Regions from separate parts of the Streptomyces sp. NPDC054932 genome, predicted to be linked through region 1. Evidence: riboswitches for the same ligand, from Rfam matches in the RefSeq annotation. Region 1 holds a riboswitch; each other region holds the start of a gene.
The links. Region 1 has a riboswitch for cobalamin ahead of ACWGE1_RS17950 (ABC transporter substrate-binding protein). Riboswitches for the same ligand answer to the same signal wherever they lie in the genome.
Positions count from the first base shown of each region.

Region 2: another riboswitch for cobalamin. It lies ahead of ACWGE1_RS16685 (CoA-acylating methylmalonate-semialdehyde dehydrogenase); the one in region 1 lies ahead of ACWGE1_RS17950 (ABC transporter substrate-binding protein).
Region 3: another riboswitch for cobalamin. It lies ahead of ACWGE1_RS04045 (ribonucleoside-diphosphate reductase subunit alpha); the one in region 1 lies ahead of ACWGE1_RS17950 (ABC transporter substrate-binding protein).
Region 4: another riboswitch for cobalamin. It lies ahead of ACWGE1_RS14160 (cobalamin biosynthesis protein); the one in region 1 lies ahead of ACWGE1_RS17950 (ABC transporter substrate-binding protein).

Region 1 covers NZ_JBSGXU010000058.1:11,408-18,501, reverse strand. The annotation lists gene ACWGE1_RS17970 (DUF4352 domain-containing protein) at 1-251, opposite strand, end outside; gene ACWGE1_RS17965 (DUF5959 family protein) at 367-780, opposite strand; tRNA gene ACWGE1_RS17960 (tRNA-Trp) at 887-963, shown strand; gene ACWGE1_RS17955 (hypothetical protein) at 1,268-1,684, shown strand; cobalamin riboswitch at 1,796-1,937, shown strand; gene ACWGE1_RS17950 (ABC transporter substrate-binding protein) at 1,982-2,977, shown strand; gene ACWGE1_RS17945 (FecCD family ABC transporter permease) at 2,974-4,002, shown strand; gene ACWGE1_RS17940 (ABC transporter ATP-binding protein) at 3,999-4,817, shown strand; gene ACWGE1_RS17935 (PE-PGRS family protein) at 4,789-6,309, shown strand; gene ACWGE1_RS17930 (VOC family protein) at 6,381-6,779, opposite strand; gene ACWGE1_RS17925 (N,N-dimethylformamidase beta subunit family domain-containing protein) at 6,904-7,094, opposite strand, start outside.
Region 2 covers NZ_JBSGXU010000051.1:35,058-42,151, forward strand. The annotation lists gene aceA (isocitrate lyase) at 1-5, opposite strand, end outside; gene ACWGE1_RS16680 (short-chain fatty acyl-CoA regulator family protein) at 390-1,787, shown strand; cobalamin riboswitch at 1,885-2,055, shown strand; gene ACWGE1_RS16685 (CoA-acylating methylmalonate-semialdehyde dehydrogenase) at 2,241-3,740, shown strand; gene ACWGE1_RS16690 (acyl-CoA dehydrogenase family protein) at 3,737-4,891, shown strand; gene ACWGE1_RS16695 (enoyl-CoA hydratase/isomerase family protein) at 4,888-5,979, shown strand; gene mmsB (3-hydroxyisobutyrate dehydrogenase) at 5,976-6,878, shown strand; gene ACWGE1_RS16705 (enoyl-CoA hydratase) at 6,875-7,094, shown strand, end outside.
Region 3 covers NZ_JBSGXU010000008.1:68,054-75,147, reverse strand. The annotation lists gene ACWGE1_RS04045 (ribonucleoside-diphosphate reductase subunit alpha) at 1-1,324, opposite strand, end outside; cobalamin riboswitch at 1,469-1,590, opposite strand; gene ACWGE1_RS04040 (GNAT family N-acetyltransferase) at 1,642-2,139, opposite strand; gene ACWGE1_RS04035 (CstA-like transporter-associated (seleno)protein) at 2,248-2,445, opposite strand; gene ACWGE1_RS04030 (carbon starvation CstA family protein) at 2,442-4,661, opposite strand; gene ACWGE1_RS04025 (GntR family transcriptional regulator) at 4,825-5,589, opposite strand; gene ACWGE1_RS04020 (extracellular solute-binding protein) at 5,879-7,094, shown strand, end outside.
Region 4 covers NZ_JBSGXU010000040.1:26,138-33,231, forward strand. The annotation lists gene cobO (cob(I)yrinic acid a,c-diamide adenosyltransferase) at 1-370, opposite strand, end outside; gene ACWGE1_RS14150 (putative cobaltochelatase) at 370-2,505, opposite strand; gene ACWGE1_RS14155 (cobyric acid synthase) at 2,660-4,180, opposite strand; gene ACWGE1_RS14160 (cobalamin biosynthesis protein) at 4,177-5,154, opposite strand; cobalamin riboswitch at 5,192-5,344, opposite strand; gene ACWGE1_RS14165 (hypothetical protein) at 5,457-5,678, opposite strand; gene ACWGE1_RS14170 (anion permease) at 5,719-7,002, opposite strand.

The DNA.
Region 1 (7,094 bases):
CGCGTCGCGACGAGCCGGTCGGGGCCGGTGGAGCCAACGGGTGCGGCGGGGGTCGCAGGGGCCGCGGGGGTCGCGGGGTCCACCACCTGCGTCAACGTGACGTCGAGCCGCTCACCGGGCAGGCTCCCGGCAAGGGAGATCGTCTCGCCCGAGCCGCCCGGGGACGCTCCCGACAGGGCGGGAGCGAGGAGTGCGAGCGCCACGAGAACGGCCCGGAGTCCCGTGCGGCCGGGTCGTCGGCTTCGGGCCATGACGGAACCTCCCGTTCCACGGCTCCCCTTCCTCACGATCCTCCGCATCCCCGGGCCCCGCCACCCTTCACTGCCAGTGGCTCCTGGAGCGCGGAGCGGTCACCACCTCGTTGGGTCAGGCATCCCGGACCCGGCGGTACTGCCGGCGCAGGTCGTCGACCCAGCCGTGGCCCACGTCCAGCCGGACGCGGACCGAGGAGGCGGAGGCGTCCTCGTCCGCCACGGTGACAACCGGAACGGGAACCGAGAACCGGCGGTCGACCTCGATGCGGATCCCGTTGCCGCGCAGCCGGCGGATGCCTCTGTCGGCGGCCGGTTCATCGAGACCTGCGGCCCAGTCGTCCAGGTCCTCGGGCGAAAGGCGCAGCTTGAGGCGTCCGTTGGCGAAGCCGCTGGTGACGACGATCTCGGCGTCGAGATGGTCGTTGTACGGGGTCGCCCCGGGCCGATGACGGCCGAGCACCGGCAACCGGACACTGCTGTCCTCGGCGACCAGCCGGATCAGGTCCACCCCGGCGTCCTCCACCATGCCCCCCGAAGGCCGCTCCGATCACCACCATCATGCGGGAACGGCCGGATGCGCCCCAAAACAAATGGATCTCCGGGTCCGGCCGTGCCATCGTTGGTCCCACCGAAGGGGCGTAGCTCAGCCGGCCAGAGCACCGGTCTCCAAAACCGATGGTCGCAGGTTCGAATCCTGCCGCCCCTGCCATACGGTCCCGTGCCGGGAAGGAATGAGCCCCGTCGATGATTCGGCGGGGCTCCGCCGTGTTCAAGACCGCCGGCCGGCCCGCTCCCGGGCCGTACCCGTACTGACGCGCCGCTTAAGGGTCATCAGGAGAGAGTGGGGGCTGTCACGTCTTGAGGGGGAAGCGCCGATGTCGATCCGAGTCCGAGGTGGCGACGTCAACGGCGGCGCGAACAGCGTCACTTCGACCGCCGTGCACGCCGGCCGTGGCGCAGGGACGGCAGACGGGCTGCGCCTCCACGAGCAGCCTTCGCCACAGCGCCGTTCCGTGACCCTCTTACGTCTCACCTGCCTCTACGGCGGGGTGTTCATGGTGGCCGGGGCGGTGCTGCTCGCCGTTCTCTCCCTGCTCGCGATGCAAGCCGTGAGCAGGGGCAGCGCGCCGGTCCTTGAGCTGGGATCCGAAACGTCGGTCGTACTGATGACCGGCGACTGTGCGGCGCCAACGCCCGCCGTCGGGTCGGGACCGACGGACAGCGGGCCGCACCCCTGTGCGGCCGGCCAGGGACAACAGGCCTGGGAATCTCCGCTGTTGTTCACACTGCTCGCCCTGGTCGCCCTCGCCGCCCTGTCGATCGCCGCAGGGTACGTGATGGCCAGGTACGCGCTGTCGCCACTGCGGAGCATCACCGACAACGCACGGAGTGCGTGCCGACAGGACGCCCGGTTCGTCCCCCGGACCTGAGAAGCCCACCAACCGACCACCCCGCGGTGGATGCTGCGCAAGGAGCCGGTGTCGGCGTTGCCGCCGCCGGGGTGGCCGCCCCGCGTGACCCCGCAGGGTCGGTTGGCTGGTGCTTTCTGGCAGACTGTCCGTGTTGCCCCAGGCGGTGCAGGACAGGAAACCGGTGTGATTCCGGTGCGGTCCCGCCACTGTGACCGGTCGTCCCCGCGCGGGAGACCGGGAGTCAGACACTGACGCGCCGCCTCTCTCACAGTTCACGTCGACCAGGGGACGCGGATCCCCCGGAGAGGCCTCGTCATGCCGTCGCGTTCCCGCGCAGTTCTGCGCGCACTCGTCCCCTTCGCCCTCCTGATACCCCTGACTGCCTGCGCCGGTTCTCCCGGGGCGGGCGAGGACAAGGCCGCGGAGGAGCCCGCGGCGCCCGGGTTTCCGTACACCCTCACCAACTGCGGTGTGAGCAGCACCTACCAGTCCCCGCCCCGGCGCGCGGTCACCATGAACCAGCACGCCACCGAGCTGCTCCTCGCCCTCGGGCTGGGCGACCGGATCGCCGGGTCCGCGTACCTCGACGACGCCGTGCTGCCCGCGTACCGGCCCGGCTACGACAAGATCAAGGTGCTGGCCGAGGAGTACCCCTCCAAGGAGGTCCTGCTCGGCGCCGACCCCGACTTCGTGTACGGCGGGTACGCCAGCGCCTTCGACAAGGCGCAGGGGCGCGACCGCGAGGGACTCGCCAAGTCCGGTATCGACTCCCGGCTCAACGTGGAGTACTGCACCGAGGGCAAGGTCGGCCTCGACCAGCTCAAGACCGAGATCACCGAGGTCGCACGGACCTTCGGCGTACCGGAGCGCGGCACCCGGCTCATCGAGGACGAGCAGCGCCGCATCGACGCCGTGACCGCCCGCGTCAAGGACGGGCCCCGCCCGTCCGTCTTCGTCTACGACTCCGGCGACGCCTCCGCCTCCACTTCCGGGGGCAACGGCATCGGCAACGAGATCATCTCGCTCGCAGGCGGCACGAACGTCTTCGCCGACCTCAAGGACTCCTTCGGCGACGTGTCGTGGGAGCAGGTCATCGAGCGCCGGCCCGATGTCGTCCTCATCTACGACTACGGCGGCACCCCCGTCGAGGCCAAGAAGCAGCGCCTGCTGAACGACCCGGCCCTCGCCGAGGTACCCGCCGTCAAGAACCGGCGCTTCGTCGTGCTGCCGCTCTCCTCGGCCGTCCTCGGCGTGCGCGTCGCCGACGCCGTCGAGTCCCTGAGCGGTCAGCTCCACCCCGCCGCCCCGTGAGGCTGCGCACCGCCACCGTCCTCCTCGCGCTGGTCGCCGCGCTCGCCGCCGCGGCGGTCGCGGGGCTGGCACTGGGGGCCGTACGGATCGCCCCCGAGCGCGTACTCGACATAGTCGTCAGCGGCCTGTCCGGGGAGCGGCGCACCGGAGCCTTCGCTTCCATCGTCTGGGACGTCCGGCTCCCGCGCGTCCTCCTCGGGGCCGTCGTCGGCGCCGGGCTCGCGGTCGCGGGCACCGTGCTGCAGGCCCTCGTACGCAACGAGCTCGCGGACCCCTTCCTGCTCGGCGCCTCCTCCGGGGCCTCCGCCGGAGCCGTCCTCGTGATCGTCTTCGGTACGGGAGCCTTCGCGTTCGGCATGGGCCTGCCGCTGGCCGCCTTCGCCGGTTCCATGGCCGCCCTCGTCGCCGTCTACGCGATGGCCCGGCGCGGCGGAACGATGACCACCGGCCGGCTCACCCTCGCCGGCGTCGCCGTCCAGTACATCCTGTCCGCCCTCACCAGTCTCGTCCTCGTGCTCTCCGCGCACCCGGACCAGATCCGCTCGGTCCTCTTCTGGACCCTCGGCGGCCTCGGCGGGGCCCGCTGGGACGAACTGGTCCTGCCCTCCCTCGCGCTGGTGATCGGCACCGGCCTGCTCATCGCCCTCGCCCGGCCGCTCGACCTGCTCCTCGCCGGGGAGGAGGGCGCGCGCACCCTCGGACTGGACACCGGGCGCTTCCGGGCCGCCGCCTTCGTCCTCACCTCGCTCGTCATCGGCGTGCTCGTCGCCTACAGCGGGGCGATCGGCTTCGTCGGCCTGATGGTCCCGCACGCCGCCCGGATGGTCGTCGGCGCCGGACACCGGGCGCTGCTCCCCGTGGCCGCTCTGGGCGGCGCGGTGTTCCTGATCCTGGCCGACCTGGTCGCCCGCACCGCCGCCGCACCCGCGGAGATACCGGTGGGCGTGGTCACGGCGCTGGTCGGCGGACCGTTCTTCCTGTGGATGCTGCGCCGCTCCACCCGGACCGAAGGGGTCACCGGATGACCGGGAACCCGGCGCGGCCGCCCGTGGAACTCACCGTCCAGGGCGTCCGTTACGAGACCGACGGGCACACACTGCTGCACGGAATCGACCTCGCCGCCCGCCCCGGCGAGACGGTGGGCGTGGTCGGTCCCAACGGCAGCGGCAAGACCACACTGCTGCGCTGCGTCTACGGCGCCCTGCGCCCCACCGCCGGCCGGGTCCTGCTGGACGGCGCGGACGCGAGCACGCTCACCGTCAAGGACCGGGCGCGCCGCGTGGCGGTCGTACCGCAGGACGCGAGCGGCACCCTCGGGCTGAGCGTCCGCGAGGTCGTCGCCATGGGACGCAGCCCGCACAAACGGTTCTGGGAACAGGACGGTCCGCACGACGCGCGGCGCGTCGCCGAAGCCCTGGAGACCGTGGGCGCCGGCCCCTTCGCCGGCCGCCGCTTCGACGAGCTCTCCGGCGGCGAACGGCAACGCGCCCTGGTGGCCCGAGCCCTCGTCCAGGAACCCGGCCTGCTCGCCCTGGACGAGCCGACCAACCACCTGGACATCCGCTACCAGCTGGAGATCCTGGCCCTGGTCCGCGGGCTGCCCGCCACCGGCCTGCTCGTCCTGCACGACCTCAACCTCGCCGCCGCCTACTGCGACCGCCTGTACGTCCTGTCGGGCGGCCGGGTCGCCGCCTCGGGCCCGCCGCAGGAGGTGCTCACCGAGGAACTGCTGGCCGAGGTGTACGGGGTACGGACCCGAGTCCGGGTCCACCCGGACACGGGCACGCCGAACATCGTCTACCTTCCCTTGGATGGGGACAGACGTACGACGGCCCGATGACGACCGGTGGCGGGCGCGGGACTGGGGGCCGCACGCGGAGCCGGGCCTGCGGCGGGCCCGGCTCCGGGGGCTGAGCTTCAACGCGGCCACACCGGACGACATCCGGATCCGGATGCTGGACGTGGACCGGCAGCTGGACCTGTACCTCCTGGCACGCCGCGACCTGCCCGCCGCCCTCGTCGACGCCGCCGTCGACCACCCGGACCGGCAGGTACGCGGCCGCCTCGCCGAATGGCCCGCCTGCCTCGCGCTGTCGCCGGAACAGTGGTCGCGGCTCGTGCTCGGTGAACAGGGCGGCGCCCGGCGCCAACTGATGCTCCAGGCCGCGGCCGCCACCGGGCGGGAGCTGACGGCCACGGCGTACGCGACGCTCGCCGAGGACCCCTCCGGCGCGGTCCGGGAGGAGCTGGCCCTCATGCCCGCCCTGCCCCTCCCACTGTCCCTCGTCCTGCTGGCGGACCCACTGCCACGGGTACGGGCCGCCGCGTGCGAGACCGCCTGGCCCGTCCTCGACGAGGAGACCCGGGCCCGGCTCGCGGCCGATCCAGCCCCCGCCGTCCGGGCCGCGGTCACGCTCGCCCGGCACGAGGAGGCACCGCTCACGGCGCAGTACGTGGACTCCGCGCACGGGGCCGGCCGCCTCGTCGAGGGCTACCGGCTGGACCGGGACCTCGCCACGCGGCTCTGCGCCGACCAGGACCCCCAGTGGCGCCTGGGCCTGGCCCGGAACCCCTACCTGGACCCCGACCTGGTCGAGGTACTCGCCGCCGACCCGGACGACGACGTACGCCTCGCCGTGTCCACGCGGCCCGAGCTGACGGAGGAGCAGCGGTCGGCCGTGCGGGTCGACATCGACCCACGGCTCATCCGGCGGCCGATCCCATGGGTGGTGGCGCTGCACGGGGACGCGGAGGCGATGCGCCGCCTCGCGGTGTCCCCGCACCTGCTGCTGCGCAGCACGGTCGCGATGGCCCCGCGGCTGCCGCCGGACGTGGTGGAACGGCTGGCCCGGGACGAGGACCGGGTCGTCCGGCTCTTCCTCGCCGAGCACTGCGACGATGCCCCGGCGGACATGCTGCTGGAGGTGTGGCAGTGGTGGAACGGGAGCCTCTCCACCCCCGACCGGCCCTACGGGCACCCGAACTTCCCACGGCGCGACCTGCTCCGCCACGCGGACGACCCGCACCCACGCCTGCGGCAGCTGGCGCTGGACGACCCGGACTCGACGCCCGCGCTGGTGGAACGGTTCAGCAGGGACGGGGACGCGGAGGTCCGGCTGCGCGCCGCCACCGACCCAAGGCTGTCGCCGGACTCCGTGGTGCGGATGCTCGACGACCCGGACGGCGGCGTGCGCGCGGTGGCCGCCCGGCATCCACGGGTGCCCGTACCCGTCCTCATCGGGCTGCTGGAGGACGGGGCGACGGCGGAGGCCGCGGCCCGCAACCCGGCGCTGCCGGTGGCCGTCATGGAGCGGATGACGGCGGCCGGATGACGGCGGCCCGATGGCCGACGGCCCGATGGCCGACGGCCGTCATCCGGCCGACGCGCGGCCGGCGCCCGCTCCTACTCGGCGTCGGGCTCCTGGTAGCCGTACGGGCGGGTGATGATCTCCATCCCGTGCCCGCTGGGGTCCGTGAAGTACACCCCGCGGCCCCCGTCGTTGTGGTTGATCTCGCCCGGGTGCCGACCGTGCGGATCGGCGAAGTACGGGACCTTCCCCGACCTGATCTTCTCGAAGGCCACGTCGAACTCCTCCTCGGAGAGGAGGAACGCGTAGTGCTGGACGGTGATGGACCCGGCCGGAACGGTCGCGAAGTCCAGGGTGACCCCGTTCGCGGTGTCGACGGGGATGAAGGGTCCCCACTCGGTTCCGACCTCGAGGCCGAGGATGTCTGCCAGGAAGGTGGCGGACTCCCGGTTGTCACGGGAGTGGATGATCGTGTGGTTCAGATGAACGGACATGAGTGAATGCCTCCGAAAGGCACGTCACGGCGCCTCCATGCCTCACCCGACCGGTGACCGACACGCGATGCCGTGATCACAATCCTAGGCATCCCGTCCGGCCGAAGTCCACCCCGCCCGTGCCTCACGAACTCCCGTACACCGCCTTGACGTTGTCCTGAGCCGGGTGTGTGCGGCCGGCCGGGCCCGCAGCGAAGACCCGCAGCAGGTTCTCGGTCACCCGCGTGGTCAGCGCGCCCGACCGTGCGTCCAGACCGTGGTTCTTCCCGTTCCGGCCGTCGCCCGTCGCGTCCAGGGCCTCCACCCACCGCATGG
Region 2 (7,094 bases), on a different contig from region 1:
GCCATGACCGTCACCGTTTCCATCCGTCGCTTGTCTTGCCAACGAGCCGGGACATGAACCCGGCAGATTGACACTCTGTGCCTGATAAGGAGATGCGGCCGCCGAACCCGGCCATGGGCCGAAGCTGAGCAATGCTGCCGAGCCGCCGGGTCGAACTGCCTAGATGGCCGAAATCAGGGCGCGAATCGGGCCAGTCAGTCCTTCTCGGCCACCGTGCCCGGCGGGCCGCAGCACCGACTCTGGCACTGACACTGAGTGCCATCAACCAGGTACATCTGCCAAGCTTTGCGAATCTTCGGCACCGGAATTGCCAAGGTTGCGAAGCCCATCGGCTGCGAAGATCCCCGTATCCTGGCGGCGCGATCGGGGCCGGGCGGCGAAGGAGTGCGGTGAGCAAGACGTACGCGGGGGCGCGGCTGCGCAGGCTGCGCGAGGAGCGGCGGATGACCCAGGCCGACCTGGCCCGGATGCTCGCCATCTCCCCCAGCTACCTCAACCAGATGGAGCACGACTCCAGGCCGCTCACCGTGCCGGTCCTGCTGCGGCTCACCGAGGCCTTCGGAGTGGATCCCGGCTTCTTCTCCGAGCGCGACACCAGCCGGCTGGTCGCCGACCTGCGCGAGGCGCTCGCGAACGAGGTGGCCGAGGCGCGCGTCTCCCCCTCCGACCTGGCGGAGCTGGCCACCCGGATGCCGGCCGTCGCCTCGGTCCTGCTGGACCTGGGCCGGCGCAGCCAGCTCCTCACCGAGCGGCTCGCCGACGCCGCCGACGGGCGGGACGCGGTGACCGACAGCCCGCGTTCACCCCACGAGGAGATCCGCGAGTTCTTCTACCGCCGGCAAAACTACCTCCACGACACCGATCTCGCCGCCGAGGAGCTGGCCTCCGAGATCGGCATCCGCCCGGGGGACGTCGTCCGCGCCCTGGCCCACCGGCTCTCCGAGCGGCACGGGGTCAGGACGGCGACGGACTCCGACCGGCTGCACCACTACGACCCCACCGCCCGGGTCCTGCACCTGTCGAACCGGCTCCGGCCGGGACAGCAGGCGTTCCGGATGGCCACCCAGCTGGCGCTGATCGAGTACGGGACCGAGCTCGACCGGCTGGCCGCCGAGGACTTCCCGCCCGGCTCCCCCGTCCACGCCCTCGCGAGGATCGGCATCGCCAACCACTTCGCGAGCGCCCTCATCCTCCCGTACCGCGCCTTCCACACGGCCGCCGAGGAGTTCCGCTACGACATCGAGCGGCTCACCGACCACTTCGGGATCGGCTACGAGACGGTCTGCCACCGGCTGAGCACCCTGCAACGCCCCAGGCTGCGCGGAGTTCCCTTCTCCTTCGTCCGGGTGGACCGGGCCGGGAACATGTCCAAGCGGCAGTCGGCGACCGGATTCCACTTCTCCCGCGCGGGAGGCACCTGCCCGCTGTGGAACGTGTACGAGGCCTTCGCCGCGCCCGGACGCATCCACGTCCAGGTGGCCGCCATGCCCGACGGGCAGCGGTACTTGTGGACCGCCCGCGCCGTCACCCGGCACCGCGGCGGCTGGGGCGAGCCCGGCAAGACCTTCGCGATCGGGCTCGGCTGCGAGATCCGGCACGCCTCCCGGCTCGTGTACGCCGACGGGCTCGACCTCGACAACACGGCGGCCGCGACCCCCATCGGAATGGGCTGCCGCCTGTGCGAACGGCTCGACTGCCCGCAGCGGGCCGTACCGCCGCTCGGCCGGGCGCTGGCCGTCGACGAGAACAGCAGCACCTTCATCCCCTACCCGGTGGTCACCCGGTGACCATCCGGTGACCGGCACTCAGGACTGAGCGGGCGCCGGTCCCCACCGAAGGCGCGCGGCGGCGGCTCTGGACTTACTAGGACGTCCAACTATATGTTCGTGCCACAAGGTCCGCGGTGCAGGGAAGCCGGTGAGAAACCGGCACGGTCCCGCCACTGTGACCGGGGAGTGTGCTGCCATCCACACGCCACTGACGAGGTCTGTCGGGAAGGCGGGCGGCACGCGGGGATCCGGGAGTCAGGATACCGGCCGCGGATGTTCCGTGTTGTCCACGAGGATGGAGCAGACACGCATGGCACCGGTTTGTACCCACGACCCTGGTGATCCGGCGGAGCGCACGCACACCTTCGCGCGCTCGTAGTCCCACGGCCCTCCCCAACGGCGCACCCCATCGGGTGCCGTCCGCCGGTCCGCCGTGCCATCCCCGGATCCAACCTGACGAGAGCAGGCACCATGGTCCGCGAACTCACCCATTTCATCGGCGGCAAGCACACCACCGGATCCTCCGGCCTCTTCACCGACGTCTACGACCCCAACACCGGCGCCGTCCAGGCCCGCGTCCCGCTCGCGGGGCGGGCCGACACCGAAGCAGCCATCGCGAACGCCGAGGAGGCGCAGGCCGACTGGGGGCAGTGGAACCCCCAGCGCCGCTCGCGCGTGCTCCTGCGTTTCCTCCAGCTCGTCGAGGGTGAACGGGACTCCCTCGCACGGCTGTTGTCCTCCGAGCACGGCAAGACCGTCGCCGACGCCCACGGCGATCTGCAACGCGGCCTGGAGGTGGTCGAGTTCGCCGCCGGTGTCCCGCACCTGCTCAAGGGCGAATTCACCGACAACGCGGGCACCGGGATCGACGTGCACTCACTGCGCTCGCCGTTGGGTGTGGTCGCCGGGATCACCCCCTTCAACTTCCCCGCAATGATCCCCCTGTGGCAGGCCGCACCCGCCCTGGCCTGCGGCAACTCCTTCATCCTGAAGCCGTCCGAGCGGGACCCCTCCGTACCGCTGCGCCTCGCCGAACTCTTCCTCGAGGCCGGCCTGCCGCCCGGCGTGCTCAACGTGGTCAACGGCGGCAAGGAGGCCGTCGACACCTTCCTCGAGGACCCGCGCGTACAGGCCCTCGGCTTCGTCGGCTCCACGCCGATCGCCGCACACATCTACGCCACCGCCGCCGCCCACGGCAAGCGCGCCCAGTGCTTCGGCGGCGCCAAGAACCACATGATCGTGATGCCGGACGCCGATCTCGACCAGGCCGTGGAGGCCCTCATCGGCGCCGGCTACGGCTCCGCGGGCGAGCGCTGCATGGCCATCGCCGTCGCCGTGCCCGTCGGGGAGGACACCGCGAACGCCCTGGTGGCCAAGTTGACGGAGCGCATCGCCACCCTGCGCGTCGGCCGCTCCGACGACCCCGAGGCCGACTTCGGACCGCTGGTCAGCCGGGACGCGCTCGACCGGGTGAACCGCTATGTCGGCATCGGCGCCACCGAGGGCGCCGAACTCGTCGTCGACGGGCGCGGTTTCACCCTGCCCGGACACGAGGACGGCTACTTCGCCGGAGCAACCCTCTTCGACCGTGTGACCCCGCAGATGCGGATCTACCGCGAGGAGATCTTCGGCCCGGTGCTGTGCGTCGTACGGGCCGCCGACTACGAGGAAGCCCTGCGCCTGCCCACCGAGCACCCGTACGGCAACGGCGTCGCGATCTTCACCCGCGACGGCGACACGGCACGCGACTTCACCCGGCGGGTGGGCGCCGGCATGGTCGGCGTCAACGTGCCGATCCCCGTCCCCGTCGCCTACCACACCTTCGGCGGCTGGAAGCGGTCCGGCTTCGGCGACCTGAACCAGCACGGCCCCGACTCGATCCGCTTCTACACCCGCACCAAGACCGTCACCTCGCGCTGGCCCTCGGGGGCCAAGGAGGGCGCGAGCTTCACCATCCCGACGATGGGATGAGCCCGGTGACGACCACGCTGACTGCCGATCAGCTCGCCCTCGCCGAGGTCACCCTCGACTTCACCCAGGAGCAGATCGGCCCGTACGCCGTCACCTGGGACCAGGACAAGCACTTTCCGCTGGACGTGATCCGCAAGGCGGCGGACCTCGGACTCGGCGGCGTCTACGTCCGCGAGGAGCACGGCGGCTCCGGGCTCAGCCGCAGCGACGGCGTCCTCGTCCTCGAGACCCTCGCCACCGGATGCCCCTCCATCGCCGGGTACCTCTCCATCCACAACATGGTCGCCTGGATGATCGACCGGTACGGGGATCCGGCCCAGCGGGCCCGCTGGCTCCCGGACCTGTGCACCGCCCGGTCGCTGGGCAGCTACTGCCTGACCGAACCCGGCGCCGGGTCCGACGCCGCCGGACTGCGCACCCGGGCCGAGCGCACCGGTGACGGCTACGTACTGACCGGCGTCAAGCAGTTCATCTCCGGCGCGGGCGCCTCCGACGTCTACATCGTCATGGCGCGCACCGGCGGCGAGGGCTCGGGCGGCATCTCCGCCTTCGTCGTCGAACGCGGAGACCCCGGGGTCTCCTTCGGCCCGAACGAGCGCAAGATGGGCTGGAACGCCCAGCCCACCTGCCAGGTGGTCCTCGACAGGGTGCGCGTCCCCGCCGACCGTCGGCTCGGCGCCGAGGGCGACGGCTTCCGCATCGCCATGAACGGGCTCAACGGCGGCCGGCTCGGCATCGCGGCCTGCTCGCTGGGCGGTGCGCAGAGCGCGCTGGACCGCAGCCTCGCGTACCTGGCCGACCGTGAGGCCTTCGGGTCCCGGCTGCTGGACGCCCAGGCCCTGCAGTTCCGGCTCGCGGACATGGCCACCGAGCTGGCCGCGGCCCGCGCCCTGGTCCGCCAGGCCGCCGACGCGCTGGACCGGGGCGATCCGCTGGCCCCGCAGCTGTGCGCGATGGCCAAGCGCTTCGCCACGGACACCGGCTACACGGTCGCCGACCGAGCCCTGCAACTCCACGGGGGATACGGCTATTTGAGCGAGTACGGCATCGAGAAGATCGTCCGGGACCTTCGGGTCCACCAGATCCTGGAAGGCACCAACGAGGTCATGCGCATCATCGTCGCCCGCGGGCTCACGGAGGCCCTGCGATGAACCACCCGTCCCCCGCAGAACACGACAGCGATCACGTCGTCCTGCGTACCGAGGGCCACGCCGCATACATCACCCTCAACCGCCCCAAGGCGCTCAACGCCCTCAGCCACCCCATGGTGCTCCGCATCGACGAGGCGCTGGCGAACTGGCAGCACGACCCGGACGTCGAGACCGTCGTCATCGAGGGCGCCGGTGAGCGCGGCCTGTGCGCGGGCGGCGACATCCGCGCGATCCACGAGGACGCCCGCACCGGCGGCACGGCCTCGGCGGACTTCTGGCGCGACGAGTACCGGCTCAACGCGCGCATCGCCCGCTACCCCAAGCCGTACGTCGCCCTCATGGACGGCATCGTCATGGGGGGCGGCGTCGGGATCTCGGCCCACGGCACCGTGCGGATCGTCACCGAACGCTCCCGCGTGGCCATGCCCGAGACGGGCATCGGCTTCGTCCCCGATGTCGGCGGCACCTACCTGCTGGCCCTGGCGCCCGGGGAGCTGGGCACGCACCTGGCCCTGACGGGGGCCCCGATCGGGGCGGCGGACGCGCTGCTGTGCGGGCTCGCCGATCACTTCGCGCCGTCGGAGCTGCTGCCGCGGCTGGCCGCGGACCTGGCGGGGGCCTGCGTGCACGAGGTGCTGGAACGGTACGTCGGGCCCGCGCCCGGTGGCGCGCTCGGCGGCGACCGCGAGTGGATCGACCACTGCTACGCGGCGGACACGGTGGAGGACATCGTGGAGCGCCTGCTCCGCAGCGGTGTCCCGGCGGCGAAGGAGGCCGCGGCCACCCTTGCCGCCAAGTCGCCCACGGCGCTGAAGGTGACGCTGGCCGCCCTGCGGCGCGTCCGCGGACTCGGCCCGCTGGAAAGGGTCCTGGAGCAGGAGTACCGGATCTCCTGCGCCGCTCTCTCCTCCCCCGACCTGGTGGAGGGGATCCGGGCGCAGGTCATCGACAAGGACCGCAACCCGCAGTGGTCACCGCCCTCCCTGCCGGAGGTGGCTCCGGCGGACGTGGAACGGTTCTTCGCCCCGCTCGGTGAGCGCGAACTGCAGCTGACCCGGACGGATTCGACTCAGGAGGTGCCTTGGTGAGCAGTACCGTGGCGTTCGTCGGACTGGGCCACATGGGTGGCCCGATGGCGGCCAACCTGGTGAAGGCCGGACATCGCGTCCTCGGCTTCGACCTGGTGCCGGAGCTGCTGGCCGGCGCGGCAGCGACGGGGGTGGAGCCGGCCCTGGCGGCCACCGCGGCGGCCACCGAGGCCGACGTGGTGATCACCATGCTGCCGGCGGGCAAGCACGTCCTGGCCCTGTACCGGGAGGACGGGCTGCTGGCCGCCGCGCGGCCCGGCACGCTGTTCATCGACTGCTCCACCATCGACGTGGCCGACGCCCGGGCGGCCCACGAGGCCGCCGGGGCGGCCGGTCACCGGTCCCTGGACGCGCCGGTCTCGGGCGGGGTGGTCGGTGCGCAGGCGGCGAGCCTCACCTTCATGGCGGGTGGCGGCGCAGCCGAGTTCGCGGCGGCCGAGCCGCTGCTCGCCGCGATGGGCAAGAAGACCGTGCACTGCGGGACGGCGGGCGCCGGACAGGCCGCGAAGATCTGCAACAACATGATCCTCGCCGTCTCGATGATCGGGGTGAGCGAGGCCTTCGTCCTCGCGGAGAGCCTCGGCCTGGACCACCAGGCCCTCTACGACGTGGCCTCCACCGCCTCCGGCCAGTGCTGGGCCCTCACCGTCAACTGCCCGGTGCCCGGGCCGGTTCCGGGCAGCCCGGCCAACCGCGACTACCTGCCCGGCTTCGCCGCGCCCCTCATGGCCAAGGACCTCGCCCTGGCGGCGAACGCCCTGCGGGCCGGCGGGGTGGCGGCGCCGCTGGGCCTCAAGGCCGCCGAGCTGTACGCCGACTTCGCCGCCGGCGACGGCGCGGGCCTCGACTTCTCGGCGATCGTCCGCACCCTGCGACCCCGGAACGGAACACCCGCATGACCTACGCAACCATCCTGCTGGAGCGCAAGGGACGGGTGGCCGTCCTCACCCTCAACCGGCCGGAGGCCCTCAACGCCCTCAACCTGCAGGTCATGACCGAAGTCGTGGCGGCTGCGGAGGAACTGGACCGGGACCCCGAGGTCGGCTGCATCGTCCTGACCGGCTCCGCGAAGGCCTTCGCGGCGGGCGCCGACATCAAGGAGATGCGGCCGCACA
Region 3 (7,094 bases), on a different contig from region 1:
CGGTGCACAGGTTCGAGGAGTGCACGACGGTGCCCGGCTCGGCCGTCTGGTTCGCCGTGCGGTTGGAGGCGTCCTTGAAGGTCATCCAGCCCTGGCCGGTCTGCGCGAGGGTGCGCATCATCCGGCCGTACAGGTCGCGGGCGGGCATGGTCTTGCGGGCCAGGCCCTCCGCCTCGGCCTTGCGGTAGGCGGCGTCGAACTCGTCGCCCCACAGGTCGACCAGCTCGGGCACGTCGGCCGGGGAGAACAGCGACCAGTCGGCGTCGGCGTTCACGCGGCGCATGAACTCGTCCGGCACCCAGTGGGCGAGGTTCAGGTTGTGCGTACGGCGCTGGTCCTCACCGGTGTTGTCGCGGAGCTCCAGGAACTCCTCGATGTCCGCGTGCCAGGTCTCCAGGTAGACGGCGGCGGCACCCTTGCGGCGGCCGCCCTGGTTCACGGCGGCGACGGACGCGTCGAGGGTCTTCAGGAACGGCACGATGCCGTTGGAGTGGCCGTTGGTGCCGCGGATCAGCGAACCGCGGGCGCGGATGCGGGAGTACGAGAGGCCGATGCCGCCGGCGTGCTTGGAGAGCCGGGCGACCTGGTGGTAGCGGTCGTAGATCGAGTCGAGCTCGTCCAGCGGGGAGTCCAGCAGGTAGCAGGAGGACATCTGCGGGTGCCGGGTGCCGGAGTTGAAGAGCGTGGGGGAGGACGGCAGGTAGTCCAGACGGCTCATCAGCCGGTACAGCGAGGCCACTTCCTCCACGGCCTGGACGCTGTCGTCCGCGGCCAGGCCGCAGGCCACGCGCAGCATGAAGTACTGCGGGGTCTCGATGACCTGACGGGTGATCGGGTGGCGCAGCAGGTAGCGGCTGTGCAGGGTGCGCAGGCCGAAGAAGCCGAAGCGGTCGTCGGCGCCCTCGGCGAGCGTGAGCTCGACGAGCGAGTCCAGGCGGGCCGCGTGGGTGCGGACGAACTCGGCCGTGCGGTCGGCGATGAGGCCCTCGCGGTGACCGACCTCGACGGAGGCCGAGAAGGAGGTGGAGCCCTGGCTCGCGGCCTCGTCGCGCACGGCCAGCGTCAGCAGGCGGGCGGCGAGCCGGGAGTAGGCCGGGTCCTCGGAGATCAGACCGGCGGCGGCCTCCGTGGCCAGCCCGCGCAGTTCGGCGTCGTCGGCGGCGGAGCTGCGGCCGCGCAGCGCGGAGGCCGCGACCCGGCCGGGGTCGGTGTCGGGGAGGTCCGCCGTAAGTTCGGTGAGGGTACGCAGCAGCGTGGCCCCCGGGCCCTCGGTGTTGTCGCCAGAAGTGGACTCGGCGCGCGGTGCGGAAGGCGCGATGGTCACGGCGGGAGCTCTCCCTCGCTCGGCCCGGTCATCGGCGGGGCGGGGCGCGAGCGGGCGCATGCGGGCGCGACGAGAACGCGTACCCCCGCATGGCGTCCACCGGCCCAACCGCGAGGCCCGGACGAATCGGCACCCGGTTCGGTCGAGCCGGGCACGCTGTAGGCAGGTCATCGGACTTGGCGTCCGGTAGCCGGACACTTCATACCGTTGCGGGACAGTTCCGGATTCGCACCGGATTCCCCTGCAGCGACAGCAGGCATGAGCATACATGTGGGGGCGGCCCGTTGCGGCAACCCCCACATGTAGTGTCGGCGTGGCTACAGCTTGAGTCGATACGTGAGGAGTGTCAGGCCGTCGATCGGCGCCCAGTCCCGCTCCGGCGTGCGCACGAAGCCCAGTCGTACGTAGATCCGGTGGGCCCCGGCCATGCTGCGCTGGGTGGAGAGCGCGAGGCCCGTCACACCCTCGATCGCCCGCGCCCGCTCGATGCACGCCCGCACCAGGGCCTCGCCGGCGCCCTGGCCGCGCGCCCCGTGGGCCACCGCGAGCATCCGGAACTCCGCCTCGTCGGGGGCGGCGATGTCGGCGAGCGGGCTGCCGGGGGCGGCGAAGGTCACCCCGCCCAGCACCCGCCCCTCCCGCTCGGCGACGAGCACCTCGGCCCGGGCCGCCCGGCCGGCCACGTCGCGCAGCACGTGCAGGTATTCGTCATCCTCGTTGAAGTCCAGATGCCCGTCGGCGAGGTAGGCCTGCGCCGTGATCTCACCCAGCTCCGCGTACTCGGCGGGCCGCACCGCCCTGATCGTCATGTCCATGCGGTCGAGTGTGCAGGACGGGTGACGGCGGGCGCTGTCCTCGAAGTCGGCACCGACGCGAAGGCCCCGCCGGAAGCATCCGGCGGGGCCTTCGGCGTGCGGGGCGGCTCAGCAGCAGCGGAAGCCCTCGCGGGGGTCCGCCTCGCGGGCGTCCGTACGGGCGCGTTCGAAGGCGCGGCGGGTGAGGACCTCCGCGTCCGGGTCGTGGGAGCGGGCGTGGGCGACGTACCGGTCGTACGCGGCCTCCCCCGAGAACTCCCGTACGTAGAACCGGGCCCTGGCCAGCACGCTCCGTACGGTGCTCACGCCACCGGCTCCTTGACGTGTCCGCCGCCCGCGTCCGGGCCCGCCGCGGCGAGCTCCGCCCGCTCCTCGGCGGTCGCGATCAGTCCGGCGGGGGCGACGATCTTCGACTCGGTCCACGGGACCTCGGAGAGGGTCGCCGACTCCGGGTTGCGGACGGCCTTCAGGCAGGTCCGGGCCGCGTCCGCGAGGACCACCAGGATCAGGACCGCGAAGAAGGCGCACAGCACGCCGTCGACCGTGGCGTTGGTGACCACGGTGTGCATGTCGTCCATGTTCTTCGCCGGAGGCAGGACCTTGTCGGCGTCGATTCCGGCCTGGTACTTGTCGCGCTGGGCGAAGAAGCCGACCTTCACGTCCTTGGAGAAGATCTTCTGGTAGCTCGCGGTGAGGGTCACCGTGGCGTCCCAGACCAGCGGCACGCCCGTCACCCAGGCCCACTTGAGCCGGCCGGACTTGACCAGCAGCGTGGTGCAGACGGCGAGCGCGACCGCGGCGAGCAGCTGGTTGGCGATGCCGAAGAGCGGGAAGAGCTGGTTGATGCCGCCCAGCGGGTCCTTGATGCCGACCCACAGGAAGTAGCCCCAGCCGCCGACGACGATCGCGCTCGCGAACCACACGCCGGGCTTCCAGCTGACGTCCTTGAAGGACTTGTGGACGTTGCCGAGGGTGTCCTGGAGCATGAACCGGCCGACGCGGGTGCCCGCGTCGAGCGTCGTCAGGATGAAGAGCGCCTCGAACATGATCGCGAAGTGGTACCAGAACGCCTTCATGCCCGCGCCGCCGATCACGGCGGAGAAGATCTCCGACATTCCGAGTGCGAAGGTCGGCGCGCCGCCCGTGCGGGAGAGGAGGCTGGCTTCCTCGACGTCCTTGGCGGCCTGGGTGAGCGCCTCGGGGGAGATGGCGAAGCCGAAGTTCGTCACCGCCTGGGAGGCGGACTCGACGGTGGTGCCGATGACCCCGCCGGGGGAGTTGACGGCGAAGAAGAGGCCGGGCTCGATGATGCAGGCCGCGATGATCGCCATGACGGCGACGAAGGACTCGGTCAGCATCGCGCCGTAGCCGATCATGCGGACCTGGGTCTCCTTCTGGATCATCTTCGGGGTGGTTCCCGAGGAGACCAGGGCGTGGAAGCCGGAGAGCGCGCCGCAGGCGATGGTGATGAAGACGAAGGGGAACATCGACCCGGCGAAGACCGGTCCGTCGCCGCTCGCCGCGAAGTCGGTGATCGAGGGCATCTTCAGGGTGGGCATCGCGATGACCACGCCGAGCGCGAGGAGCGCGATGGTGCCGACCTTCATGAAGGTGGAGAGGTAGTCGCGGGGCGCGAGCAGCATCCACACCGGCAGCACCGATGCCAGGAAGCCGTACACCACCATCCAGATGACCAGCGTCTCCTTCTCCAGGGTGAAGGTGCCGGCGAAGGAGGACTCGGCGACCCAGCCGCCGGCGACGATCGCGAGCAGCAGCAGGGCGACGCCGATGACGGAGACCTCGGTGACCCGGCCCGGCCGCAGGACGCGCAGGTAGAAGCCCATGAAGACGGCGATCGGGATGGTCATGCCGATGGAGAAGACGCCCCAGGGGGAGTGCGCCAGGGCGTTGACGATGACCAGTGCCAGCACCGCCAGCAGGATGATCATGATGGCGAACACGGCGATGAGGGCGGCGGCCCCGCCGACGGGACCGATCTCGTCCCTGGCCATCTGGCCGAGCGAACGCCCGTCGCGGCGGGTGGAGAAGAACAGTGTGACCATGTCCTGCACGGCCCCGGCGAAGATGACGCCCGCGACGATCCAGATGGTGCCCGGCAGGTAGCCCATCTGCGCGGCGAGCACGGGTCCGACGAGCGGGCCGGCGCCGGCGACGGCGGCGAAGTGGTGGCCGAAGAGGACCCGGCGGTCGGTGGGATGGAAGTCGACACCGTTGTCAAGGCGTTCGGCGGGGGTGGCCCGGGTGGCGTCCACCTTCAGCACGCGGTGGGCGATGAAGCGCGCGTAGAAGCGGTAGGCGATGGCGTACGAGCCCAGTGCGGCGGCGAGCAGCCAGGCCGCGGAGATCTCCTCGCCGCGCGAGAGCGCGAGCACGCCCCAGCCGATGGCGCCGACGAGTCCGACGAGCACCCACACGGCGATGGACCGGGGAGAGGGCGAGTCCGGCCCGGTGGCCGGACTCGCCGTGTCCCGTTCTGTCCCTGTTGCTTCCGGTTCAGGCATGACCTCGTCCCCTCGTCGATCATCTGCGTAAGGGCAGGGAATCTACGGGGGATTGCCCGGTGAGCGTAAGGGTCCGTCCGCATTCCGGTATGTGAAGGAATTCGGTAGGCCGGGGTCCGCCGGGCGGAGCCGGGCGAGCTCGGACGGGCCCGAACGTGCGAGGTCAGACCGCCGGGCGCTTGAGCCTGGCGACGAACTTGTAGCGGTCGCCGCGGTACACCGACCGCACCCACTCCACCGGTTCGCCGTCGGCGTCCAGGGAGTGCCGGGAGAGCATCAGCATCGGCAGCCCGACGTCGGTGCCGAGCAGGCCGGCTTCGCGCGGGGTGGCCAGTGACGTCTCGATGGTTTCCTCGGCCTCGGCCAGGTGCACGTCGTACACCTCGGCCAGAGCGGTGTAGAGGGAGGTGTACTTGGCGAGCGACCGGCGCAGTGCGGGGAAGCGCTTGGCCGAGAGGTGGGTGGTCTCGATGGCCATCGGCTCGCCGCTGGCCAGCCGCAGCCGCTCGATGCGCAGCACCCGTCCGCCGGTGGTGATCTTGAGCAGTCCGGCGAGGGTGTCATCGGCCGTCACGTAGCCGATGTCGAGGAGCTGGGAGGTCGGTTCCAGTCCCTGGGCCCGCATGTCCTCCGTGTACGAGGTCAGTTGCAGGGCCTGGGAGACCTTGGGCTTGGCGACGAAGGTGCCTTTGCCCTGGATTCGCTCCAGTCGCCCCTCTACGACCAGTTCCTGGAGGGCCTGCCGCACGGTGGTCCGCGAGGTGTCGAACTCGGCCGCGAGCGTGCGCTCCGGCGGTACCGGGGTGCCGGGCGGCAGGGTTTCGGTCATGTCGAGCAAGTGCCGCTTGAGCCGGTAGTACTTGGGCACGCGCGCCGTGCGGGTGGCTGCCCCGCCTTCCGGCTCAGTGGTCGCCCCTTCGGTGGCCATCGCCGCCCGCCTTCCCGACTCCATTTTCGCTGCCGTCACCGGCTCCTCCGATATGTGCGGTCACATGGTGACACGTATGGGGGGACAGGCCTTCTCTCTCCCCAGGTGTCGGTCCGATAACGGACCGGGCACCCGCTCATTAGACCCTTGACACCCCTAAAGGTCTAGGCCAAGCTCCAGCTACTGGTCTAAACCAATATGGATCAGATCCCGGCCCCACGGCAGTACTTCGCGTATGTCACCGCGGCGGGCAAGGGAAGTGCAGGCAGGCATCCCTGAGGAGGGTGGCGTGAAGCGCAAGCTCATCGCGGCGGTTGGAGTCGCGGGCATGGTTATCGGCCTCGCGGCGTGCGGTGATTCCGACAGCAAGGGCGGCGACAAGGCCTCCGAAGCCAAGGAGCTCACCGTCTGGCTGACGGTCGACGCGCAGAAGAACTGGCCGGAGCTCGTGAAGGCGGCCGACGACGCGATCGTTGCCAAGCACCCGGGTCTCACCATCAAGCACGAGTACTACGGCTGGCCGGACAAGAACGCCAAGCTGGATGCCGTGCTCGCCACGGACAAGGCCCCGGACGTTGTCGAGATGGGCAACTCCGAGATGATCGGCTACATGTCGACCGGCGCCTTCGCCGAGGTCGACCCGTCGAAGTTCGAGAACTCGGCCGCCTGGCTGGACGCCCTCAAGGAGTCCGTGACCTACGACGGCAAGACCTACGGCGTCCCCTACTACGCCGGTGGCCGCGTCGGCACCTGGCGCAAGGACATAGCCGCCGAGGCCGGCGTCACCGCCGCGCCGAAGACGTGGGCCGAGTACACCGCCGCGCTCGACAAGATCCAGGCCGCGAAGGGCGACAAGTTCAGCGCCCTCTACCAGCCCTCCCCGGACTGGTACGCCGCGATGTCCTTCGTCTACGAGGCGGGCGGCAGCATCGCCAAGAAGGACGGCGACAAGTGGAAGGGCAACCTGTCCTCCCCCGAGTCGCTGAAGGGGCTCAAGCAGTACAAGGAGCTCCTCGACAAGTACATGCACGCCGACAAGACCAAGGACGAGTCCGACCGTCCGGTCGTCTTCGGCCAGGGCAACTCCGCGGCGATCTTCGCCGCCGCCTGGGAGGGCGCCACCGCCGCCACCCCGGAGAACGACAAGGTCGGCGGCCTGAAGGACAAGCTGGAGAACTTCGTCCAGCCCGGTCCGAGCGGCAAGAACCTCCCGGTCTTCCTGGGCGGTTCGGACCTGGCCATCCCGGCCAAGTCCAAGGCCAAGGACATCGCCGCCGAGTGGATCAACGTCTTCACCGGCGCCCAGGGCCAGAAGGGCCTGATCGAGAAGGGCAACCTGCCCAACAACAAGACGGACCTCGGCCCGCTGAAGGCGGACCCGAAGACGCAGGTCGCGGCCACCGCTGCCGAGTCCTCCTGGTTCGTCCCGACGGCGTCCGGCTGGGGCCAGATCGAGAAGGCCAAGCTCCTCCAGACCACGCTGCGCGACATCGGCACCGGCAACA
Region 4 (7,094 bases), on a different contig from region 1:
GCGTCTCGGCGGCCAGGTCGCGCTTGACCTGCTCCCAGCCCTCCTTGGCCGCCTGCTCGTTGTCGAGCTGCGCGTCGCGCTGGACCCAGGACCAGCCCTCGCCCATCTTGTGCCAGACGACGGAGCCGCCCTCGCCGGAGGCGCCGAGCACCTTGAGCGCGTTCTCCTCGCCGACCTTCCACTTCGCCGACTTGACGAACTGGAACACCCCGATCGGCCAGCCCTGATTCCAGGCGCGCAGGGCCAGCCCGAAGGCCGCCGTCGACTTGCCCTTGCCGGGGCCGGTGTGGACGAAGACCAGCGGACGGTTGCGGCGCTGGCGCGTCGTGAGCCCGTCGTCCGGAACGACGGACGGCTGTCCCTGAGGCATTACGCGGCCCTCCTGTTGCTGTTGGGTGATGCAGTGGACACCACTGCGGTACGTACGTTCTTCACGAGCCCGGCCAGCGAGTCGGCCCGCAGCCCGTCGAGCGTGACGGCGGGCCCGCCGAGGTCACGGGCCAGTACTCCGGCCAGCCCCAGCCGGACCGGCCCGGACTCGCAGTCCACGACCACGGAGGCGACGCCCCCGGCCTGCAGCAGCCGCGCGCTGTGCCCCGCGAGCTCCCGCGGGCTGCTGTCCGTACGGCCCCCGGCGTTCCCGGCCGAGGTGGCCCGCCCGTCGGTGACGACCACGAGCAGCGGGCGGCGCGAGGGGTCCCGCAGCCGCTCGATCCGCAGCACCTCGTGGGCCTTCAGCAGCCCGGCGGCCAGCGGGGTGCGGCCGCCCGTCGGCAGCTGCTCCAGCCGGGCCGCCGCCGCGTCGACCGAGGAGGTCGGCGGCAGGGCCAGCTCGGCCGTGGCCCCCCGGAAGGTGATCAGGCCGACCTTGTCCCGGCGCTGGTAGGCGTCCAGGAGCAGCGAGAGCACGGCGCCCTTGACCGCGCTCATGCGCTGCCGGGCGGCCATGGAGCCGGAGGCGTCGACGACGAAGAGGACGAGGTTGCCCTCGCGGCCCTCCCGCGTGGCCTGGCGCAGATCGTCCTTGCGGATCACCAGACCGCGCCCGTCGCGGCCGCGTGCCTTCTGGTGCGGGGCGGCGGCCTGGATGGTGGCGGTCAGGTGCAGTTTCGTCAGGTGCCCGCGCGGGCGCTGGGCGCCGGTGGTGCGGCCGTGCGCGGTGCGTGCGCGGGACCGGCGTCCGGACGCGCCCTCGCCGAGGCCGGGCACGCTGAGCATCTTGGTCCGGAACGGCTCGGCGGCGCGTACGGCGGCCTGCTCCGGCCCGGCGCTCTCCCGGGCGGAGGGCTGCGGGGACTCGGGGTCTTCCGCGGGGGCCTCGGCGGGCTCGCCGCTCTCGGGGGTGTCGGCCCGGGTGCCCGGGTCCTGGGGGCCGTCACCCTGCGGGGGAGCACCGCCACCGCCGTCCGGGCCACCGTCCCCGGGGCCGCTGTCGTCGGGTCCCTCCGGGCCCTCCGGTCCGGGCTCGGGGTCGGGCTCCGGGTCGGGTTCCTCGTCGGGGAACTCGTCCAGGATCCGGTCGAGCAGGTCCTCGTCGAGGCCCGGCGCGTCGAACGGGTTGCGGCGCCGGCGGTGCGGGAGCGCCAGCAGGGCGGCCTGCCGGACGTCCTCCTTGCGCACCTCGGTCCGCCCGGCCCAGGCGGCCAGGGCGGTCGCGGTCCGCGCCATCACGATGTCGGCCCGCATGCCGTCGACCTCGAAGCCGGCGCAGGCCGCCGCGATCTGCAGGAGCGCGGTGTCGCCGAGCGAGACCTTCGGCAGCAGTGCCCGCGCGGCCACCACGCGGGCGCGGACCTCGTGCTCGTCCCCGGCCCAGCGGGTCGCGAAGCCCGCGGGATCGTCCTCGTAGGCGAGCCGGCGGCGGACCACCTCGACCCGCTGGGCCGGTTCGCGGGAGGCGGCCACCTCGACGGTGAGCCCGAACCGGTCGAGGAGCTGCGGGCGGAGCTCGCCCTCCTCGGGGTTCATCGTGCCGACCAGCAGGAAGCGGGCGGCGTGCCGGACGGAGACGCCCTCGCGCTCCACGTACGAGGCACCCATCGCGGCGGCGTCCAGCAGCAGGTCGATCAGGTGGTCGTGGAGGAGGTTGACCTCGTCGACGTAGAGGATCCCGCGGTGGGCGTCGGCGAGCAGTCCGGGCTCGAAGGCCTTCACGCCCTCGGCGAGCGCCCGTTCGATGTCGAGGGAGCCGACGAGGCGGTCCTCGGAGGCGCCGACGGGCAGTTCCACCATGCGGGCGGGCCGGGCGCCGCCGGCGCCGGACCCGTGCGGGCCGTCGGGGCAGGCCGGGTCCGGCGCGGCGGGCGCGCAGCTGAACCGGCAGCCGGACACGACGTCCACCTGCGGCAGCAGCGCGGACAGCGCGCGGACGGCGGTGGACTTGGCGGTCCCCTTCTCACCGCGCACGAGCACCCCGCCGACCGCTGGGCTCACGGCGTTGAGCAGGAGCGCCAGCCGCAGGTCGGTCTGGCCGACCACTGCGGTGAACGGATACGGGGTGCTCATGTGTTGCTCACTCCTTGGAAGGTGTGGACCGTTGCCGTGTGCGGCGCCGCTGCCGGGGCTCCGCCCCGGACCTCGCGCCTCGATCGCCGGCGGGGCTTGATCCGGCTGGTGCCGTGCGCCCGGTGCGGCCGGAATGCCCGCAGGACCCGGCCCGTCACGGGGCACCCGGTGGGAGGAACGGGAGGCCGGCCGGGGCGCCGTCCTCGATCAGCCTCAGCAGCGCACGCGTATCGGCGTGCTCTTCGATCAAGTCGCCGAGCAGGTCCAGCTGCTCCTCCCGCAGCGTGCCGAACGAGGTGTCCGGCGCCGGGACGAAGCGCCGCCCCGCGGCCGCCGCCACCTCCCGCAGGAACGCCCGCCGGAAGCCGTCCGACTCCAGCGACCCGTGCCAGTGGGTGCCCCACACCGACCCGACCCGGCAGCCGTCCAGGAAGGCCTCGCCGCCGAGCACCTCGGCCACGCCGTGGTGGATCTCGTAGCCCGCGACCTCCTCGCCGAGAGCCGTCCCGGAAGGCCGCGCCAGGGTCTTCTCCCGCTCGAAGCGCACCCGTACGGGGAGCAGACCGAGGCCGTCGACCTCGCCCGCCTTCGATTCGACCTCGTCCGAGATCCGCTCGCCCAGCACCTGGAACCCGCCGCAGATGCCCAGCACCGGCCGCCCCTCGGCGGCCCGCCGCAGCAGCGCGTCCGCGAGTCCGCGTTCGCGCAGCCACTCCAGGGCCTTCACCGTGCCCCGGGTGCCGGGTACGACGACCAGGTCCGCGTCGGCCAGTTCCTCGGCCCGGTCCACGAAGCGCACCACGACCCCGGGCTCCGCGGCGAGCGCGTCGACGTCCGTGAAGTTCGACATCAGGGGCACGGCGCAGACGGCCACCCGCAGCACGTCCTCGCCCACGGGCGGCGCCACCACGGACTCGCGCACGGCGCCCCGCAGCGAGACGCGCAGGCCGTCCTCCTCGTCGATGCCCAGCCCGTGCCGGAACGGCAGCACCCCGTAGGTCGCCCGCCCGGTCAGCCCGCGCAGCATCTCCATGCCCGGCTCCAGCAGCGACACGTCACCGCGGAACTTGTTGACCATGTAGCCGGCGATCAGCTCCTGGTCCTCGGGGGAGAGCAGCGCCGTCGTCCCGAAGAAGGACGCGAAGACCCCGCCGCGGTCGATGTCGCCGACCACGACCACCGGGAACCGCGCGGCCCGCGCGATGCCCATGTTCACGATGTCGGTCCGGCGCAGGTTGATCTCGGCCGGACTGCCCGCCCCCTCGCAGATCACGGCGTCATACGTGCCCCGCAGCTGCTCCAGGCAGTCCGTGACGATGCCGAGCAGCTGCTCCTGGCGGCCGCCGTGGTAGCCGCGGGCGCTCATCTCGCCCACCGGCTTGCCCAGGAGCACCACCTGGCTGCTGCGGTCGCTGCCCGGCTTGAGCAGGACCGGGTTCATCAGTGCGGTCGGCTCCACACGGGCCGCCTGCGCCTGCATCGCCTGGGCGCGGCCGATCTCGGCGCCCTCCAGGGTGACGAAGGAGTTCAGCGACATGTTCTGCGCCTTGAAGGGCGCCACCTTGACGCCCTGCCGGGCCAGCCAGCGGCAGATGCCCGCCGTGACCACGCTCTTGCCCGCGTCCGACGTGGTGCCCGCGACGAGCAGTCCGCCCCCGCGCTTCGCGCCGCTCATGCGCGCCGCCCTCTCTGTGCCGTACGGGATTCCAGCGTTCGGGAGACCAGCAGCCGGGCCGCCACGCAGGCGCCCAGGGCCAGCCAGGTCACCTGCCGTGACAGCCGGACCGCCCGTTCGATGTCCGCGACCTCCACCGGCCGCCCCGCCCCGCCGTTGAGGACGGCCCGGTGCTCGACCCGGCCGCCGTAAGCGAGGGTCCCGCCCAGCCTGACGCCGAGCGCCCCGGCGAAGGAGGCCTCGACGGGGCCGGCGTTGGGGCTCGGGTGCGCGGCGGCGTCCACGCGCCAGGCCCGTACGGCGCCGCGCCGGTCGGGGCCGGCCAGTACGGCGGCGACCGCCGTCAGCCGGGCCCCCGGCCAGCCCGCCAGGTCGTCGAGCCGGGCGGAGGCCCAGCCGTAGCGCAGGTAGCGGGGGGACTTGTGGCCGACCATCGCGTCCAGGGTGTTCACGGCCCGGAAGGCCAGCAGACCGGGGACTCCGGCGGCGGCACCCCACACCAGGGCGCCGACCACCGCGTCGGAGGTGTTCTCGGCGACGGACTCCACGACGGCGCGGGCCATCTGCTGCCCGTCCAGGGCCTGGGGGTCGCGTCCGCACAGGTGGGGGAGCCGCTCCCGGGCCACTTCGGTGTCCCCGGCGGCGAGCGCCCCGCCGATGGCCCGGGCCTCGCGGCCCAGCGAGGTGCCGCCCACCACGGCCCAGGTGGCGGCGGCGGTCAGGGCGATACGGGCGGCCGCAGGCCGGGAGCGCACGGCGCGGGCGCCCAGCGCACCGATGGCGGCTGCGCCCCCGGCGCACACCAGGGTGTGCAGGAGGCCCCGGGCGCGGTCGTCGCGCCACAGGGTGCGCTCGACGGCGGCGGCGGCCCGTCCGAAGGCGGCCACGGGGTGCCCTCGGCGCGGATCTCCGAGGATCCGGTCGCCGATCAGGCCCGCCGTGGCGCCGTACGCGAAGACGCGATCGGCACGCATGGTGGCAGGTATGTCCTCACTCAGGGTCCGCGCCCTGGTTCGACGTGTCCGGCGGCGAGAGTTCCTGGCTCCCGGGACGCACGCGCGGCGTGCGCTCCCGGTGACAGTGGCGGGACCGCGCCGGATTCGCACCGGACTTCCTCTCCATGCCGCCGTATTGGCTCGGGCAGTCCACCACGCACCGAGAAGGCCCGTCAACTCGCCGTTGACCTGCGGCGCGGCAGGGGCGGGGGATGCGAAAAGCTCCCTCCGGGACAAACCCGGAGGGAGCCTTCACGCCTGGTCCGCCGTGAGGCGGCCGGTCAGGCGACGATCAGGTAGATCCCGTAGCCCACGGCCGCCGTGACGAGCGCGAAGCAGGCGTACGCGCCGCTGCGGGCGAGAGTGGCCGTGCCACCCTGCTCGGTCGCGGTCTCGTGCTTGGACAGGCCCACCAGGCCCAGGGTGAAAAGGGCCACGAGGGCGACGGTGGCGAAGAGGCTGACCCCGAAGACGGAGCCGAGCGCTTCCCAGTCGATCTTCATACTGCCACTTTCTGAGTGTCCGGGTCTCTGTGTGTCTCGGTCAGACCGCGGCGGCCGGAGCCGCCGGGGTCTGCGTCGCGGCCGGGATGGTGGCCTTGAGGGCGTCGTCCGTGACCTCGGCGGTCGTGGCGGCGCCGGTGGTACCGGCGGCGGCGACGGTCGGCGGGACGGTGACGGCGGCGATCGCCGTCGTGATGACGCCCGGCTCCTCGGCGGCGGCCGGCTCCACCTCGTTGACGTTGTTGTGGTCGACGACCTGGCGGCGGGAGATGAGCCAGATGGCGAGGCAGGAGCCGATCAGGAAGACCGTGACCGCGGCGATGCCGACGTCACCGATGCGCATGACCAGCTCGGCACCGGCCGAGACGAGCGCGGCGGCCGGCAGGGTCAGGCCCCAGGCGACGAACATGCGGGTCGCGGTGGACCAGCGGACCACACCGCCCTTGCGGCCCAGGCCCGCACCCATGACCGCACCGGAGCACGAGTGGGTGGTGGAGAGCGAGAAGCCCAGGTTCGAGGAGGCGAGGATGACGGACGCGGCCGAGGTCTGGGCGGCGAAGCCCTGCTGCGGCTGCAGATCGGTCAGGCCGCTGCCCATGGTGCGGATGATGCGCCAGCCGCCCAGGTAGGTGCCCATCGCGATGGCGAGACCGGCGGAGACGATGACCCAGACCGGCGGGTTCGCGTCGGGCGCGATCGCGCCGCCGGCGATGAGGGCCAGGGTGATGATGCCCATCGTCTTCTGCGCGTCGTTGGTGCCGTGCGCGAGGGACACGAGACCGGCCGAGGCGATCTGACCGGCGCGGTAGCCCTTGGCGGAGGTCTTCTCGCCGACCTTGTTGCCCAGCTTGTAGGTGAGCTTGGCGGCCAGGTACGCGGCGATGCCGGCCACCAGCGGGGCGGCGATCGCGGGGATGAGCACCTTGGTGACGATGACGCTGCCGTTGACCGCGCCGATGCCGGCGGAGGCGACCGCGGCGCCGATCAGGCCACCCATCAGGGCGTGCGAGGAGCTGGAGGGGAGGCCGACCAGCCAGGTGACGAGGTTCCAGAGGATCGCTCCGACCAGCGCGGCGAAGATCACCTCTGGCTGGATGCCCTCCTCGTTGACCAGGCCCTTGGAGATCGTCTTGGCGACCTCCACGGACATGAACGCGCCGACGAGGTTGAGCACGGCGGACATGGCCACCGCCGTCTTGGGCTTGAGGGCGCCGGTCGAGATGGTGGTGGCCATCGCGTTGGCCGTGTCGTGGAAACCGTTCGTGAAGTCGAACACGAGAGCGGTAATGATCACGATCCCGAGGAGAAGCGTTATGTGCTCCATTTACCCAGGCTTCTGTTTGACGTCAGTGGCTCGGCGACCGTAGGCAACCTGGATGAACGGAAGGTGAACTGACTCGGGCGGAGCGGTGTACT